4 regions of the Bradyrhizobium sp. S3.12.5 genome follow, and region 2 is predicted to be linked to each of the others. Evidence: predicted binding sites of a transcription regulator. Region 2 holds the regulator's gene; each other region holds the start of a gene.
The links. Region 2 encodes PhoB, which activates phosphate uptake and scavenging genes when phosphate is short. Its sites were predicted from a motif close to TGTCATNNANCTGTCAT; they were not measured.

Region 1 (4,210 bases), on a different contig from region 2:
GTGTTCTTCTGGTCGAGCCGATGGAACAGCACGCGCAGGCCGGTGAGCTGGCGGTGCAGCCGCACGCAGGTCCGGCGCAACCTTCCGAGCGTGCGGCGCATCTCCGGCTTGGCGTCGTCGGCGAGAATGCGTTCCTCGATGCCGTCGATCTCCTGGCCGAGCTTGTCGGCCATCCTGTCGAGCGTGTCGGCGACCTCGTCGACAATCTTCTCCAGAAGATGGGCGACATTGTCGACGCGATAACCGCCTTCGAGGACGCGCCGCGTCGCATCCGCCGAGCACAGCGCCTGATGGCGGCCCGAGACCAAGAGATGCTCGGTCATTGCGAAGCGCAGGAACGCGGTCTCTTCCGTAGCAGCATCGATGTCGCGGACGAGATCGGAGAACACGCCGTAGACGCAATGGTCGATGACGTGAAGCTGCTGGAACGTGTCGCTCGACAACAGAAGATCGCGCGCCAGCGGCGGCAGCTGTGACACCGCGATCCACGGCCGCACGCGACCATCTGTCAAATTGAAATGCAGCCAGAGCCGGCCATCATGGCTGAACTCGATCGGCTGGTCGATCGGCAGCGCCTCGGCGCTGCCGTCCCCATGCAAACGAAACGCCCACACCAGTCCAGGAATGACAGGCGCGACATCCGATGCCGCGCTGACAAGCTTTGCCGGCTCAGCCATGCTAACCCCAAATTATTGCAGCCCAATCCCGGGCGACCGTTACTGGCCTCCTCCGGGTCCTCCGGTGCAGTCAATTACGCCAGTGTTACAGTTTGATGATGGCGCGCCGCCCTACTCCGCCGCCAACCCCGTCGCAGCCTCAGTCTCCGCTTCCTTGATGTAATCGTGCACCACGCGGCCGAACGGCAGCGTCAGGTCGGCGATGTAGTGATGCGCGCCAATACAGCGGCGGACCGGAAAATCCGCGACCGGGGCGTTGACGTGCGGCACCAAATGCAGCCGGCCGGGACCCATCCAGGAGCCCTTCGGCACGATGTCGATCAGGTTGATGGCGACGAGCTGACAGACCTCGAGATTTCCGTCGACGCCCGGGATCATCTTCAGATTGATCTGCGTCTTCGACAGCGTGGCGCGGGTGAGATCGCCGTTGCCGGCCATGCTCTCGTGCTTGTAGCCCATCGTGCCCATGGCGACGAGCTGGCCGGCATATTCAAGCGTGCCCGTCAGCGTGTCCTTGACGATCTCGAGTTTTGGATGGGCGTACTTCTTGGGAAAGCCCCAGATCTCGCGGCCGGCCGCGATCGGCGGATCATCGTCGAGATACATCTGCGAGACGAAGTTGACCTCCTCGCCGTGCAGCCGCGCTGGAATCACGAGGCCGGACTCGGTGTAGCTGCCGAAGCCGGAGGAGTCCGGCATCTTGATCCATTCGTAGTGCACGATCGGCTGGTCGATCGGCTCCAGCGGCTCAGGCAGGCCGGCACGGATCAGGTCCGGATCGGTCTCGTAGGTGATGACCAGGAATTCGCGGTTGACGAAGCGGTACGGCCCGGCCGGATAGCTCGGCCCGGCGGCCGGCATGGACGGAAGCCTCAGCAAATCTTCCCTGCGCATCGCTGTCTCCTCTGGTGATGCTGTGATGTCCGGCAAGTTCCGACTTTACCCAAATTGCTAGCCGCCGTCATTGACTGCGATGTGACCGATTTCCGTCAGCCGCACGACCTCCTGCCATTCCCGCCCCGACTGACCTGCATGCAAAGGATGCATCGGCCGGCTTTGTCATCACGCCGTCACCACCGGCCGCAATCGTCCAATGAAGGCAGGAGGCATCATCATGGACGCCCGGACGTCGCAGGCGACACAGACGTCGCAACAGACACATCAGACCCGCCAGCCGCCCGCACGGGGCTGGCGGCCGGAGCGCTGCGACCGCGTCGCGCTGGTGCTGCAAGGCGGCGGCGCGCTCGGTGCCTACCAGGCCGGCGTCTACCAGGCGCTGGACGAGGCCGGCATCGAGCCCGACTGGGTCACCGGGGTCTCGATCGGCGCGATCAACTCGGCGATCATCGCCGGCAACAGGCCGGAGAAGCGGCTCGATGCGCTGCGCGTGTTCTGGGAGCGCATCACCAATCGCAAGATCTGGCACTACACACCCGACGGCGACATTTTCCGCCAGTGGCGCAACCTCTACAGCTCCTGGATGACGTCCGCGATGGGCCAGCCGGGCTTCTTCACCCCGCACCAGGTCAATCCCTGGTTCAGCGCCGTCGGTGCCAGAACCGCGACGAGCTATTATGACACGGCGGCACTCAAGGCGACCTTGCTGGAGCTCGTCGACTTCGACCTCATCAACGAGAAGAAGATCCGCTTCGCGGTCGGCGCGGTCAACGTGCTCTCGGGCAACTTCATCTATTTTGACAACGCCCATGACGAGATCGAGCCGGAGCACATCATGGCGTCCGGCGCGCTGCCTCCGGCGCTGCCGATGGTGCGGATCGGCACCGATCATTTCTGGGACGGCGGCATCGTCTCCAACACGCCGCTGCAGCATCTGCTCGACCAGGAGGACGCGATCAATTCACTGGTGTTCCAGGTCGACCTGTTCAGCGCGCGCGGCGTGCTGCCGCGCTCGATCCAGGACGTGATGGCCCGCCACAAGGACATCATGTATTCCTCGCGCACCCGCCACAATACCGACGTCTACCGCCGCACGCATAATCTCAAGGTGCTGCTCTACAAGGCGCTCGCGAAGATTCCGGACGAGCAATTGTCCGACGAGGATCGCAGCCTCAAGACGAGCCTGCGCAACATGCCGGAGATCGCGATCCTGCATTTGATCTATCAGCAGAAGGCCTATGAGGGCGACGCCAAGGACCACGAATTCTCTGGCACCTCGATGCGCGAGCACTGGACGAGCGGGTACGAGGACACCAAGCGCACCCTGAAGCGCCGCGACTGGATCAAGATGCCCGACGAAGGCATGGGCCTCGTGGTGCACGACGTGCACCGGGAGACGGAGAGCGCGTCGTAGTCCTATTCTCCTCGTCATTGCGAGCCTGATCGAGCGTGGAACGAGAGCTGCCTCCCATCGTCATTGCGAGCGCAGCGAAGCAATCCAGAGTCTTTCCTCGGAGACAGTCTGGATTGCTTCGCTGCGCTCGCAATGACGGAGTATGACGCATCGTTGCGCTCACCCAATTCGCATTTTCGCTTGCAGACACACCTTCGCATCCTCGCGGCTCATTTCGCCCGAGCTTTGCTCTCATCTTCGCGCCCTTCTGATGGAAAGGGCACAGGGAAGGCCGGGCGCCGGCTGGCACCCGCGTCCCGTGTGCGGAAAAACGCGCACGGGGTGGACAACAGGTGACGCCGGAACGCCCGGCCTTCCCTGCGCGAATGGCTTTACGGCTTATGTCGCGCTCTCCCCGGGGAGCGATGCACTATTGCCCCCGTCACCTTGCGGATGACTGATCTGCGAGCCCGGTTGGACAGCGCACATCACCACAAGACTTGACGCACAGGCTCCGGGCGCCAGGACCACACGATTTTGCCGTCCGCGCACATCTCCGCCCCTCGCCCCGATGGCTGGCGTGCGCTCGCCATCCGGGCCGGACGAAGACGCTGTCAGCGCCGTGTCGTGCCGCGCTCATGCTGCTCACGGAACACCCCTGAAGGAGCCCCGCCCTGCAGCCTGGAATGCGCGCCGACGCAGTCGCGGCCACCGCCTCCCTGCCCGCGTCCCGTGACGATCGCGAAACGCCCCTTGCGGCGGGCAGGATGGACGCAATATGCGCTATAACCGAATTTCGGTAAACAAGAATGTTTTTACGCGGAGGGATTGACAGGGTGTTTTGCCCGACGGGCGCGGGCATGTGACAACCGCCTTGCTGAAATCGTTCAAGTGTTGCCGATAGACTTCGCGGCCCAAACGTGGACAATGCGGTCCAAGCGCTTCGCGCGCGCAGTGCACACCAAGATGCGCCAGGGGAAACAAAATGCCGACTGCCTTCCCGTCGCCCGTACCCGCCATTCCGACCGCGCCTTTGACCGCCCAGCTACGCGACGCGTTGCGCGCGATCGTGGGCGCGAAGGGCATTATCGAAGACGAGCACGGCAAGCAGCCGTTCGTGACAGACTGGCGGGGGCTGCTGGCTGGTGGCGCCGGGGCCGTCATACGTCCTGGCAGCACCGAGGAAGTCTCGAAAGTGGTCCGGCTTTGCCATGAGCACGGCGTCGCGATCGTGCCGCAGGGT
Region 2 (4,210 bases):
CGCTCGGCCTGTTTGCCGGCACCTATCTCGCCGAGTACGGCCGCAACGACAAGCTGACCTCGGTGATCCGCTTCATCAACGACATCCTGCTGTCGGCGCCCTCGATCATCATCGGCCTGTTCATCTACGGCGCCGTAGTGGTGCCGATGCGTGGCTTCTCGGCGATCGCAGGCTCGCTCGCGCTCGCCGTCATCGTGATCCCGGTGGTGCTGCGCACGACCGAGGACATGCTGCTGCTGGTGCCGAACGCGCTGCGCGAGGCGGCCTCCGCGCTCGGCCTGCCGCGCTCGCTGGTGATCAAGCGGATCGCGTATCGCGCTGCCCGCTCCGGTCTCATCACCGGCGTGCTGCTCGCGACCGCCCGCGTCGCCGGCGAAACCGCGCCGCTGCTCTTCACCGCGCTGTCGAACCAGTTCTTCAGCCTCGGCCTGAACAAGACCATGGCGAACCTGCCGGTCACCATCAACAATTTCGTCCAGAGCCCCTACGCCTATTGGAAGCAGCTCGCCTGGAGCGGCGCGCTGCTCATCACCCTGACCGTTCTTGCCCTGAATATTGGCGCGCGCATTCTCAGCGCCGAGAGGACCGCAAAATGACCGATCTTTCCGTATCGATGAGCGCGGCCGGCGGCCTGCCCCAGGCGCCGATGCTGCCCGAAGCGCCGGCCAAGGTGACGGTGCGCAACCTCAACTTCTATTATGGCGAGCACCACGCGCTGAAGAACATCAACCTGGCGCTCGGCACCAACCGGGTCACCGCCTTCATCGGCCCGTCGGGCTGCGGCAAGTCGACCCTGCTGCGCATCTTCAACCGGATGTACGACCTCTATCCGGGCCAGCGCGTCACCGGTCAGCTGATGCTCGACCAGACCAACATCCTCGACCCCAAGCTCGACCTCAATCTGCTGCGCGCCCGCGTCGGCATGGTGTTCCAGAAGCCGACGCCGTTCCCGATGACGATCTACGAGAACATCGCCTTCGGCATCCGTCTCTATGAGAAGATCTCGAAATCCGAGATGGACGACCGCGTCGAGAAAGCGCTGCGCGGCGGCGCGCTGTGGAACGAGGTCAAGGACAAGCTCAACGCCTCCGGCCTGTCGCTCTCCGGCGGCCAGCAGCAGCGCCTCTGCATCGCCCGCACCGTTGCGGTGCGGCCCGAGGTGATCCTGTTCGACGAGCCCTGCTCGGCGCTCGACCCGATCTCGACCGCCAAGGTCGAGGAGCTGATCCAGGAGCTGTCCGAGAACTACACGATCGCGATCGTGACCCACAACATGCAGCAGGCCGCCCGCGTCTCCGACAAGACCGCCTTCATGTATCTCGGCGAGCTGATAGAGTTCGACGACACCAGCAAGATATTCACATCGCCGACCGACCGGCGCACGCAGGATTACATCACCGGCCGGTTCGGCTGAGGAGACGGCACATGGGTTCTGAACATACCGCAAAGGCCTTCGACACCGACCTCCAGGAGCTCACGCGCCTGGTCGCCGAGATGGGCGGCATCGCCGAGCGCATGATCGTCGATTCCGTCGATGCGCTGATCCGCCGCGACGTCGCGCTCGGCCAGCGCGTCGTCGCCATCGACGCCGAGCTCGACACGCTGCAGAAGAAGATCGAGGAGCGCGCCGTGCTCACGATCGCGCGCCGCCAGCCGATGGCGGTGGATCTGCGCGAGATCGTCGGCGCCATGCGCGTCGCGACCGATCTCGAGCGCATCGGCGACCTCGCCAAGAACATGGGCAAGCGCGTCGCGGCGCTGGAGACGGATTTCCATCCGCTCAAGCTGTTCCGCGGCCTCGAGCACATGACCGACCTCGTGCAGCAGCAGGTCAAGTCGGTGCTGGACGCCTATGCCGCGCACGATCTGCCGGCGGCGATGGCGGTGTGGAAGGGCGACGAGGAAGTCGACGCCATCTGCACCTCGCTGTTCCGTGAGCTCCTCACCTACATGATGGAGGATCCGCGCAACATCTCGTTCTGCATCCATCTGATGTTCTGCGCCAAGAACATCGAGCGGATCGGCGACCATGCCACCAACATTGCCGAGACCGTGTTCTACATGATCGAAGGCCAGGCGATCACCGACAAGCGGCCGAAGGGCGACATGACGACCTTCGCCACCACGGTCCCGAGCACCTGATTACGCAAGGAGCGACGACCCGATGGGCGCACGCATTATGGTGGTTGAGGACGAGGAAGCTCTGACCGAGCTTCTCCGCTACAACCTCGAAGGCGACGGCTATGACGTCGAGACGGTAATGCGCGGCGACGACGCCGACACCCGCCTCAAGGAGCACATCCCCGATCTGATCGTGCTTGACTGGATGCTGCCGGGGCTATCAGGCATCGAGCTGTGCCGGCGGTTGCGTGCGCGATCCGACACCAAGCAGCTGCCGATCATCATGCTCACCGCGCGTGGCGAGGAGAGCGAGCGGGTGCGGGGCCTGGCGACCGGCGCTGACGACTACATCGTCAAGCCGTTCTCGGTGCCCGAGCTCCTGGCGCGCGTGAAAGGCCTGCTCCGGCGCGCAAGTCCGGAGCGGCTCGCAACCGTTCTGGCGTTCGGCGACATCGAGCTCGACCGCGAAAAGCGCCGCGTGGCGCGCTCGGGCCGGCCGATCGATCTCGGCCCGACCGAGTATCGCCTGCTGGAGTTCTTCCTGGAGCATCCCGGTCGCGTGTTCTCGCGCGAGCAGTTGCTCGACAGTGTCTGGGGCCGCGACATCTACATCGATGAGCGCACCGTCGATGTGCATATCGGCCGCCTGCGCAAGCTGCTCAATCTCGGCCGCGAGCAGGACCCGATCCGCACCGTCCGCGGCGCGGGCTACGCGCTGGACGATCGGTTCGCGAAGGCCGAGCAGGCCTGAAACGGCCTGAGCAGACCTCGACAAGAAAGCGCGCCAAAGGCGCGCCGATCCTTCTCCCGATCGTTCCGGCCCGCGCGCAATTGCGCACCAGGCCAGGACGATGTCGTTTGGAGCTGAGCTTACCGCGCCGGCTTCGCCGGGGCCCGCCTGCGATCCGCTGCCGGCTGATACGCAACCCGCGAGTGCTGGGCGCAATAGGGCAGGCCGGAGAGCGCTTTGCCGCCGCAGAAGAAGAAATCCGGGCTCGAGGGATCGCCGACCGGCCAGTGGCAGGTCGCCTCGTTCAATTCGAGCAGCGACAGCCGCTGGCTCATCGGTACCACGTTGTCGTAGGTGACCGGTTCAGCCTCGACCTCGACCTCGAAAGCCTGCGCCAGCGCGGTATTGCCGCGTGCGATGGGCCTGCTCACCCGCATCATGTGCGGCGCTGGACGCGCCTTGCGCGGCCGCGGAGCTGCCGAAGACGGGCTCTTGGCGCGGCCCGACAAGCCGAGCCGGTGAACCTTGCCGATCACGGCGTTACGGGTGACATTCCCAAGCTCAGCGGCGATCTGGCTGGCCGAAAGTCCGGCCTCCCAGAGCTTTTTCAGCTGTTCGACGCGATCGTCGGACCAGGTCAAAACCGTCATTGCACCCTTTCCTTCGCCGCGCGCCTGCCATCCTGGGGGCCGCACAACGAATGCCTAAGCCTCGAAAAATCCGTGCCGCCAGAATCCCTTAAGGCTCGCCGGGCGCAATGATACGCCCGAACGTTTACGCCGGTACATGAGGACTTTTGGGATCAGAACCGCTGCACGAGATGTCGTATCTGACAAGCCAGACGCTACAATATGGCGTGACTCACGCGCAAGAGTCCGCCGACTCGCTTCCACATGTTCCGTGGCCAAAACCCGCAAATTCGGTACCGCAAGACTACGGAATCTGGGTTTCGCGGGGCTTTCCGGGCGGCATTGACACCAATGGTGCCAAGCATAAGATAGTGATGCGTGCCGCCCTTAAAAGGCGGCACGTTTCGTTTTCCGGACCAATGATGCGCTGCGCAACGCAGTTTCAGGCCGTCCGAAACATCCAAAGAGACCATCATGGCTAACAGCGCAGCGCCGCACTTGCTCCCCGTTTTCGCCAGAACCGACATCGGTTTTGAGCGCGGTGAAGGCGTCTGGTTGATCGCAACCAATGGCGATCGCTATCTCGATTTCACCTCGGGCGTGGCGGTGAATGCGCTCGGCCATGCCCATCCCGCGCTGGTCAAGGCGCTGCAGGAGCAGGCCACAAAACTCTGGCACATGTCGAACCTGTTCCAGAGCCCGGACGGCGAGAAGCTCGCCGCGCGTCTCT
Region 3 (4,210 bases), on a different contig from region 2:
CCGCATCGATTTGAGCATCGCACGCGTCACGAGCTTTGGCGCGCTCGCGCCCGGCACCAGCACCGCACCGATCACGACGTCGGCGGCGAACACCTCCTCCTCGACGGCCTCGATGGTCGAAAAGCGGGTGCGCACCCGCCCGAGGAAGACATCATCTAGCTCGCGCAGACGAGGAATTGAGCGGTCGATCACGGTGACTTCAGCACCGAGGCCTGCGGCCATGCGCGCGGCCTGCGTTCCTACCACACCGCCGCCGAGCACGACGACGCGCGCCGGCTGCACGCCGGGCACGCCGCCGAGCAGCAGCCCGCGACCGCCGCCCGATCGCCTGAGCGCGGCGCCAGCGGCCTCGATGGCGAGGCGGCCGGCGACTTCGCTCATCGGCGCGAGCAGGGGGAGGTGACCGGCCGCGTCGGTGACGGTTTCATAGGCGATCGCTGTGCAGCCGGACGCGACCAAGCCCTTGGCCTGTTCGGGATCGGGCGCGAGATGGAGATAGGTAAACAGGATCTGGCCTTCGCGGAGCTGGGCCCATTCGCTTTTCTGCGGCTCCTTCACCTTCACGATCATGTCGGACTTGGCGAAGATGTCGCGCGCACCGGCGGCAATGGAGGCCCCCGCCCGCTGATAGACCTCGTCGGACGCACCGATGCCGCTGCCGGCTCCAGTCTCAACCGTGACCTGATGCCCAGCCGCGATATATTCACGGACAGCGCCCGGGGTGAGCCCGACGCGATATTCCTGCACCTTGATCTCCTTGGGCACACCGACACGCATCCTGGGCTCCTTTTGATTCACCCCATGATCGTAGCGGCGCAGGCAGTTTGGTTTCGTGCAAATATCCGGTAGTTTTGGCCGTCCCGCGCCGGTTTCGGTCGCGGAAGTGTCCTTTCACGCTGGAAACAAAACCTTGGCCCTCGACCGGAAAGATCTCGCGATTCTCGCGGAACTTACGACCAATGCGCGCGCCAGCCACACCGAGCTCGCCAACAAGGTCGGCCTCTCCAGCACCGCGCTGGCACGGCGGCAGAAGACGCTGGAGGATGACGGCTACATCCAGGCCTACCAGGCCGCGCTCGATCTGGCGCAGTTCGGCCTGACCACGACGGTGCTGGTGCGCATTGCGCTTGAGAGCCAGAGCGACGAGGCGCTGAAGGCGTTCGAGGCGGAGGTGGTAAAGTGCCCCTCCGTCGTGCGCTGCTTCCTGATGTCGGGGACCGACGACTACATCCTGATCGTGCTCGCCCGCGACATCCAGGATTTCGAGCGCATCCACCGCACCGAACTGTCGCGCCTGCCGCGCGTGGCGCGGGTACAATCGAGCTTTGCGCTGCGCGAGGTCGTCAATCGCGCGGTGCCGACGGTGGTGTTCGGCGAGGCGAAGCGGTAGCGTTTCCCTCGCCCCGCAAGCGCGGGCTGCGGCCATCCCGCGCACCGTCATAGAACTGTCATCGAATGTGCCGAGACCTGTCAGTCTCTGCACATTCGGGACACGTCATGGACTATTTCAAGCGCTTCAACTTCCTGTTCGCCGCACCTGTATTCGACGCCGACGACCTCGAAGGCGTCCGTTTCAACCAGATCATCGAGGAGATCCAGCGCTCCGGCTTCGAGGTGGTCCGGGCCCGCAAGCTGGAGGACGCCGAGATGGCGGTGCAGACCGACGCCGCGATCGGCTGCATGGTGGTGGATTGGGGCAAGAAAGGCCTGGAGGGCAAGACCTCGGCGCTGATCAATCTGATGCGGCGCCGCGGCCTCGACTTCCCGATCATCCTCCTGATCCGGCGCAAGCGGTTCGAGGATCTCCCGGTCGAGGTGCTCGACTTCATCGATGGCTATGTCTTCCTGTCGGAGGAGACGCCGACCTTCATCGCCAAGAACCTGATCAGCCGGCTCAAGCAATATGCCGAGACGCTGAAGACGCCGTTCTTCGGCGCGCTGGTCGATTATGCCGAGGAAGGCAACCAGCTCTGGACCTGTCCGGGCCACAATGGCGGCGTGTTCTACAACCGAAGCCCGATCGGCCGGGTCTTCGTCGAGCATCTCGGCGAGTCCGTCTTCCGCGACGACCTCGACAATTCCGTGCTCGATCTCGGCGACCTCCTCACCCATGAGGGTCCGGCGCTGAAGGCGCAGAAGGAGGCGGCGCAGATCTTCGGTGCGGAGAAGACCTATTTCGTGCTCAACGGCACCTCGACCTCGAACAAGGTCGCGCTCGGCGCGCTCGTCACAGACGGCGACCTCGTGCTGTTCGACCGCAACAACCACAAGGCCGCCCATCACGGCGCGTTGATGATCAATGGCGGAATTCCGGTCTATGTCCCGACCATCCGCAATGCCTGGGGCCTGATCGGTCCGATGCGCTGGGACGCGCTCGACGAACGGGCCCTGCGCGAGACGATCCGCAACCATCCGCTGGTCACGGACAAGGACGCCTGGCGCAAGGAACGGCCGTTCCGCGTCGCCGTGGTCGAGCAATGCACCTATGACGGCACGATTCACAATGCCGAAATGATCCTGAAGCGCATCGGCCACCTCTGCGAATACATCCTGTTCGACGAGGCCTGGGCCGGCTTCATGAAGTTCCACCCGCTCTACGTCGGCCGCTTCGCGATGGGGCTTGCCAATCTCCCGCCGGAGGCACCGGGCATCATCGCGACGCAGTCGACCCACAAGCAGCTTGCCAGCTTCTCGCAGGCCTCGCAGATCCATATCAAGGACCGCCACATCCGCGGCCAGAAGCGGCGCGTCGAGCACCGCCGCTTCAACGAAAGTTTCATGCAGCACGCCTCGACCTCGCCGTTTTATCCGCTGTTCGCCTCGCTCGACGTTGGCGCGCAGATGATGAAGGGCCGCTCCGGCGAAGTGCTATGGGACGACACCATCCGCCTCGGCATCGAGCTGCGCAAGAAGATCCGCGCCATGCGCCGGGAGTTCGAGGAGAAGGAACAGAACCCGGACCGGCGCTGGTTCTTCGAGCCGTTCGTACCCGATCGCGTTGCCATCCCCGACGTCAGCCGCCCCGGCGCCGCGCATAACGTTGCCTGGGAGACGCTGTCGACCGACGAGCTCGCGACCAATCCCGCGCTGTGGCAGCTCGGCCCTGACAGCAACTGGCACGGCTTCCCCGGCATGGCCGAGGGCTTTGCCATGACCGATCCGAACAAGCTGACGTTACTCACGCCCGGCTTCGACCGCACCACCGGCGCCTATGCCGAGCACGGCATCCCCGCCCCGGTCGTCGCGCAGTACTTGCGCGAAAACCGCATCGTGCCTGAAAAGAACGACCTCAACTCCCTGCTCTTTCTGCTCACCCCCGGCGTCGAGGCCAGCAAGGCCGGCACGCTGATCTCCGGCCTCGTTGCCTTCAAGAGACTGCACGACGACAATGCGCTGCTGGCCGACGCGATCCCGGAATTCCATCAGCGGCGGCAGGCGCGCTATGCTGGCGTGCGACTGCGCGACCTCTGCGGCGAGATGCACCGCTTCTTCCGTACCGCCGATGTCAGCGCGCTTCAGGCGCGACAGTTCATGCCGGAACACATGCCTGAGATTGCCATGTCGCCGCGCGATGCCGCGCGCTTCCTGTTCAAGAACGACGTCGACTATCTGCCGATCGAGGCGATCGCCGGCCGCATCGCGACCACGCCCTTTGTGGTCTATCCGCCCGGCATCGCCACCATCGTCCCCGGCGAGCGGCTGACGGAACGAGCCAAGCCCATGGTGGATTATCTCAGGATGTTCGAGACCTGCTTCAATACGTTTCCGGGCTTCGATGTGGAAATCCAGGGCGTCTACAAGGAGGTCGATGCGCGCGGCCGGATCGGGCTCTATACTTACGTCGTTGCCGAGTAGGGGCCGATGAACGAAACAGCGATTGCACGCGCCGATGACGAGCCGGTTCTGGTCCGGCCGTCACGCGAGAGCGATATCGAGGCGATGCTGCGGATCTACCGCCATCACGTCCGCAATGGCGTGCCGCGCGATGTCGAGGGAACCGGCGCGCCAGAACCGGACGACCTGCGCGACCGGCGCAAGAACCTGAAACAGACCCGCCTGCCGCATCTCGTCGCGACCTATCGCGGCGAAGTGGTCGGCTACGCCTATGCGGTGCTGTTCCGCAAGCGTCCGGCCTATCGCTACACGGCCAAGCACTCGATCTATGTCCACCACGGGCATCTCGGCCGCGGCGTCGGACGGCTGCTGCTCC
Region 4 (4,210 bases), on a different contig from region 2:
ATGCCGACCATGGTGCAGGCGGGTGTCTATGCGGGCGTGCGCCACTATCTCAAGGCGCTGGACGCGCTCGGCGGCAATCCTCATGACGGCGTCAAGGTCGTCGAGAAGATGAAGTCGATACCGACGGAAGACGAACTGTTCGGCAAGGGCGAGATCCAGCCCAACGGCCGCACCATCCACAACGCCTATCTGTTCGAGGTGAAGAAACCCTCCGAGTCCAAGGGACCGTGGGACTTCTACAAGCTCGTCGGCACCGTGCCGGGCGATCAGGCCTTCACGCCGCTCTCCGAGAGCAAGTGCGCGCTGCTTAAGAAATAAGACCGAAGCCCGCCGGCGACGAGCCGGCGGGCGCTACTTTGGGAACGCCGAAGGGACTGGGTGCTGGATCGATGCAGGCTCTCTACGCACAGCTACTGGTGGGACTGATCAACGGCTCATTCTATGCGCTGCTCAGTCTCGGGCTCGCCGTCATTTTCGGCATGCTCAACATCATCAATTTCGCCCATGGCGCACTCTACATGATGGGCGCCTTCGTCGCCTATTTCCTGCTGAACCTCGGTGGCATCAATTACTGGTGGGCGCTGCTGCTTGCGCCGATCATCGTCGGCATCTTCGGCATGATCCTGGAACGGACCATGCTGAAATTCCTGACCGGGCTCGACCATCTCTACGGTCTGCTGCTGACCTTCGGCATCGCGCTGATCGTCCAGGGCGTGTTCCAGAACTATTTCGGTTCATCAGGCCTGCCTTACTCTATTCCGGACCAGCTCAAGGGCGGCATGAATCTCGGCTTCATGTTCCTGCCGATCTATCGCGGCTGGGTCGTCATCTTCTCGCTGGTGGTGTGCCTTGCGACCTGGTTCCTGATCGAGAAGACGCGGCTTGGGGCCAACTTGCGCGCCGCCACTGAAAATCCGACGCTGGTGCGTGCCTTCGGCATCAACGTGCCCCGCATGATCACGTTGACCTACGGTCTCGGCGTCGGTCTGGCGGCGCTCGCCGGCGTGCTCTCGGCGCCGATCAACCAGGTCCGGCCGCTGATGGGCGCCGACCTCATCATCGTGGTTTTCGCGGTGGTGGTGATCGGCGGCATGGGATCGATCATGGGCTCCATCATCACCGGCTTCGCGCTCGGCGTGATCGAGGGCCTGACCAAATATTTCTACCCCGAGGCCTCCAACACCGTCGTGTTCGTGCTGATGGTGCTGGTGCTCTTGGTGAAACCAACCGGATTGACGGGAAGGGCAGCCTGATATGACAGCCTTGACGGACGACACGCTGCCGATGAGCCCCCGCGCGATGCGTGACGAGATGATCGTATTCGCGGTGATGGCGCTGCTGCTGGCCTCGGTGCCGTTCAGCGGCATCTATCCGTTCTTCGTGATGCAGGCGTTGTGCTTCGCTCTGCTCGCCTGCGCCTTCAACCTTCTGATCGGCTATGGCGGGCTGCTGTCGTTCGGCCATGCGATGTTCATGGGCACGGCCGGCTATTGCAGCGCGCACGCGCTGAAGGTGTGGGCGCTGCCGCCTGAGCTCGGCATTCTCGTCGGCATCGCTGCGGCGTTCGGGTTGTCGCTCATCACCGGCTACATCTCGATCCGCCGCCAGGGCATCTATTTCTCGATGATCACGCTGGCGCTGTCGCAGCTGCTGTACTTCATCTACCTCCAGGCGCCGTTCACCCACGGTGAGGACGGCATCCAGGGCATTCCGCAGGGGCACATGTTCGGCGTGCTCGACCTGTCGAAGCCGACGGTGCTCTATTACGTCGTGCTGGTCGGCTTCCTCGCGGGCTTCCTGCTGATCTATCGCATCATCAACTCGCCGTTCGGCGAGGTCCTGAAGTCGATCCGCGAGAACGAGCCGCGCGCCATCTCGCTCGGCTACCGGACTGACCAGTACAAGTTCCTGGCGTTTGTCCTGTCGGGAACGCTGGCGGGCTTTGCCGGCGCGCTGAAAGTGTTCGTGGCGCAGAACGCCTCGCTCACCGATGTGCACTGGTCGATGTCGGGCGAAGTCGTGCTGATGACGCTGGTCGGCGGTCTCGGCACCGTTTTCGGTCCCGTGGTCGGCGCCTTCGCGATCATCGCCATGCAGCAATATCTGGCCGGTTTCGGCCAATGGGTGACGGTGATCCAGGGCTCGATCTTCGTGATCTGCGTGCTCACCTTCCGCCGTGGCGTCGTTGGTGAAGTTGCGCACTACTTTCGGCGGTCGCTCTAAATAATTGATATCGCACCAGTTTCATTGGTGCGCGAATCCGGTGGATGATCCGGCTCCGCGGGCGCGAGATGACACGCGCGCGAAGCGAAAATGGTCTATGACGGTTTTACGACGGTCCGTTCGGGCCGGGCCATGTCCAACCGGTAGACTATTCCCATGATGCGTTGGTTTCGCGCTTTCCTGCCCAAGGAAGAACGGTTCTTCGACCTGTTCGACCGCCACGCCCAGACCGTGATCCAGGGCTCCGTCGCGTTGCAGGGCATGCTGAACGGGGGGGAGGAGACGCCGGTCTACTGTCAGCGGGTCAATCAGTTCGAGAACGATGCCGACAACATCACCCGTGAGGTGCTGACGGCGGTGCGCCGCACCTTCATCACGCCGTTCGACCGCGGCGACATCAAGAACCTCATTACCTCGATGGACGATGCCATCGACCAGATGCAGCAGACCGCCAAGGCGGTGATGCTGTTCGAGGTCCGCACCTTCGAGCCGCCAATGCGCGAGATCGGCGCGCTCCTGATCGAGTGCGCCAATCTGGTGGGACGCGCGCTGCCGCTGATGCAGTCAATCGGGCCCAACGTCGCAATGCTGACCGCGATCACGGAGGAATTGGGCAAGCTAGAAGGCCGCGTCGATGATCTCCACGACATCGGCCTGAAGGAGCTGTTCCTCAAGCACCGCAACGGCAGCGCGATGGACTTCATCGTCGGCGTCGAAATCTACGACCATCTCGAGAAGGTGGCCGATCGCTTCGACGACGTCGCGAACGAGATCAACAGCATCGTCATCGAGCAAGTTTAGGGCAGGGCCGCGCCGTGGATGCTGCGTTGGGTCTTCCCGTCCTGGTCGGATTGATCGCCGTCGCGCTGCTGTTCGACTTCCTGAACGGCCTGCACGACGCCGCCAATTCGATCGCGACCATCGTCTCGACCCGCGTGCTGAGGCCGCAATTCGCGGTGATCTGGGCCGCGTTCTTCAATTTCGTCGCCTTCATGGTGTTCGGCCTTCACGTCGCCCAGACCATCGGCACCGGCATCATCGATCCCGCGATTGTCGATGCCCAGGTGATCTTCGCAGCGCTTGTCGGCGCCATCGTCTGGAATCTCGTGACCTGGGCGTTAGGCATCCCGTCTTCCTCCTCGCATGCGCTGATCGGCGGCCTCGTCGGCGGCGGCATGGCCAAGGCCGGACTATCGGCGGCGGTCTGGAGTGGGCTGACCAAGGCCGTACTGGCGATCGTGCTGTCGCCGCTGGTCGGCTTCCTGCTTGCGATGATGCTGGTCGCCATCGTGTCCTGGCTCTCGGTGCGTTCGACGCCGTTCGCGGTCGACCGCGCCTTCCGTATCCTGCAATTCGCCTCCGCCTCGCTCTATTCGCTTGGCCATGGCGGCAATGATGCGCAGAAGACGATGGGCATCATCGCCGTGCTGCTCTATTCGCAGGGCCATCTCGGCGGCGAATTCACCGTGCCGTTCTGGGTGGTGCTGTCGTGCCAGGCGGCGATGGCGCTGGGCACGCTGATGGGCGGCTGGCGGATCGTCCGCACCATGGGCTTGCGCATTACCAAGCTGACGCCGATGCAGGGTTTCTGCGCCGAGACCGGCGGGGCGGCGACCCTGTTCATGGCCACCTTCCTCGGCGTCCCCGTCTCGACCACCCACACCATCACCGGCGCCATCGTCGGCGTCGGCGCGGCCCGCCGCGTCTCGGCGGTGCGCTGGAACGTGGCGAGCTCGATCGTCTATGCCTGGGTGATCACGATCCCGGCCTCGGCCATCGTCGCGGCACTGAGCTGGTGGGCGGTCCAGATCTTCAAGTAACGAGCTTCAGCCCGACAATGCCGGCGACGATCAGCCCGATGCTGGCGAGGCGAAGCGCGGTCGCGGGTTCGCCGAACAGGATGATGCCCAGCGTCGCGGTGCCGACCGCCCCGATGCCGGTCCATACCGCATAGGCGGTTCCGACGGGCAGTGACTTGAGCGCGAGC

Region 1: ABIC09_RS17930 (acetoacetate decarboxylase) is a predicted target of PhoB. The motif match lies at 1,735-1,751, and genes of this name have one in related genera.
Region 3: ABIC09_RS02710 (Orn/Lys/Arg family decarboxylase) is a predicted target of PhoB. The motif match lies at 1,436-1,452, and genes of this name have one in related genera.
Region 4: ABIC09_RS18325 (DUF47 domain-containing protein) is a predicted target of PhoB. The motif match lies at 2,321-2,337, and genes of this name have one in related genera.

The regions. Positions count from the first base shown of each region.
Region 1 is NZ_JBEPRF010000011.1:111,946-116,155, reverse strand. Features, by position in the region: gene ABIC09_RS17935 (transporter) at 1-677, opposite strand, end outside; gene ABIC09_RS17930 (acetoacetate decarboxylase) at 789-1,571, opposite strand; gene ABIC09_RS17925 (patatin-like phospholipase family protein) at 1,792-2,988, shown strand; gene ABIC09_RS17920 (FAD-binding oxidoreductase) at 3,953-4,210, shown strand, end outside.
Region 2 is NZ_JBEPRF010000022.1:114,225-118,434, forward strand. Features, by position in the region: gene pstA (phosphate ABC transporter permease PstA) at 1-596, shown strand, start outside; gene pstB (phosphate ABC transporter ATP-binding protein PstB) at 593-1,414, shown strand; gene phoU (phosphate signaling complex protein PhoU) at 1,426-2,142, shown strand; gene phoB (phosphate regulon transcriptional regulator PhoB) at 2,165-2,872, shown strand; gene ABIC09_RS28580 (GcrA family cell cycle regulator) at 2,992-3,501, opposite strand; gene ABIC09_RS28585 (aspartate aminotransferase family protein) at 3,955-4,210, shown strand, end outside.
Region 3 is NZ_JBEPRF010000002.1:125,880-130,089, forward strand. Features, by position in the region: gene ald (alanine dehydrogenase) at 1-777, opposite strand, end outside; gene ABIC09_RS02705 (Lrp/AsnC family transcriptional regulator) at 911-1,390, shown strand; gene ABIC09_RS02710 (Orn/Lys/Arg family decarboxylase) at 1,498-3,855, shown strand; gene ABIC09_RS02715 (GNAT family N-acetyltransferase) at 3,862-4,210, shown strand, end outside.
Region 4 is NZ_JBEPRF010000011.1:193,383-197,592, forward strand. Features, by position in the region: gene ABIC09_RS18310 (ABC transporter substrate-binding protein) at 1-318, shown strand, start outside; gene ABIC09_RS18315 (branched-chain amino acid ABC transporter permease) at 390-1,253, shown strand; gene ABIC09_RS18320 (branched-chain amino acid ABC transporter permease) at 1,255-2,223, shown strand; gene ABIC09_RS18325 (DUF47 domain-containing protein) at 2,380-3,024, shown strand; gene ABIC09_RS18330 (inorganic phosphate transporter) at 3,039-4,043, shown strand; gene sugE (quaternary ammonium compound efflux SMR transporter SugE) at 4,036-4,210, opposite strand, start outside.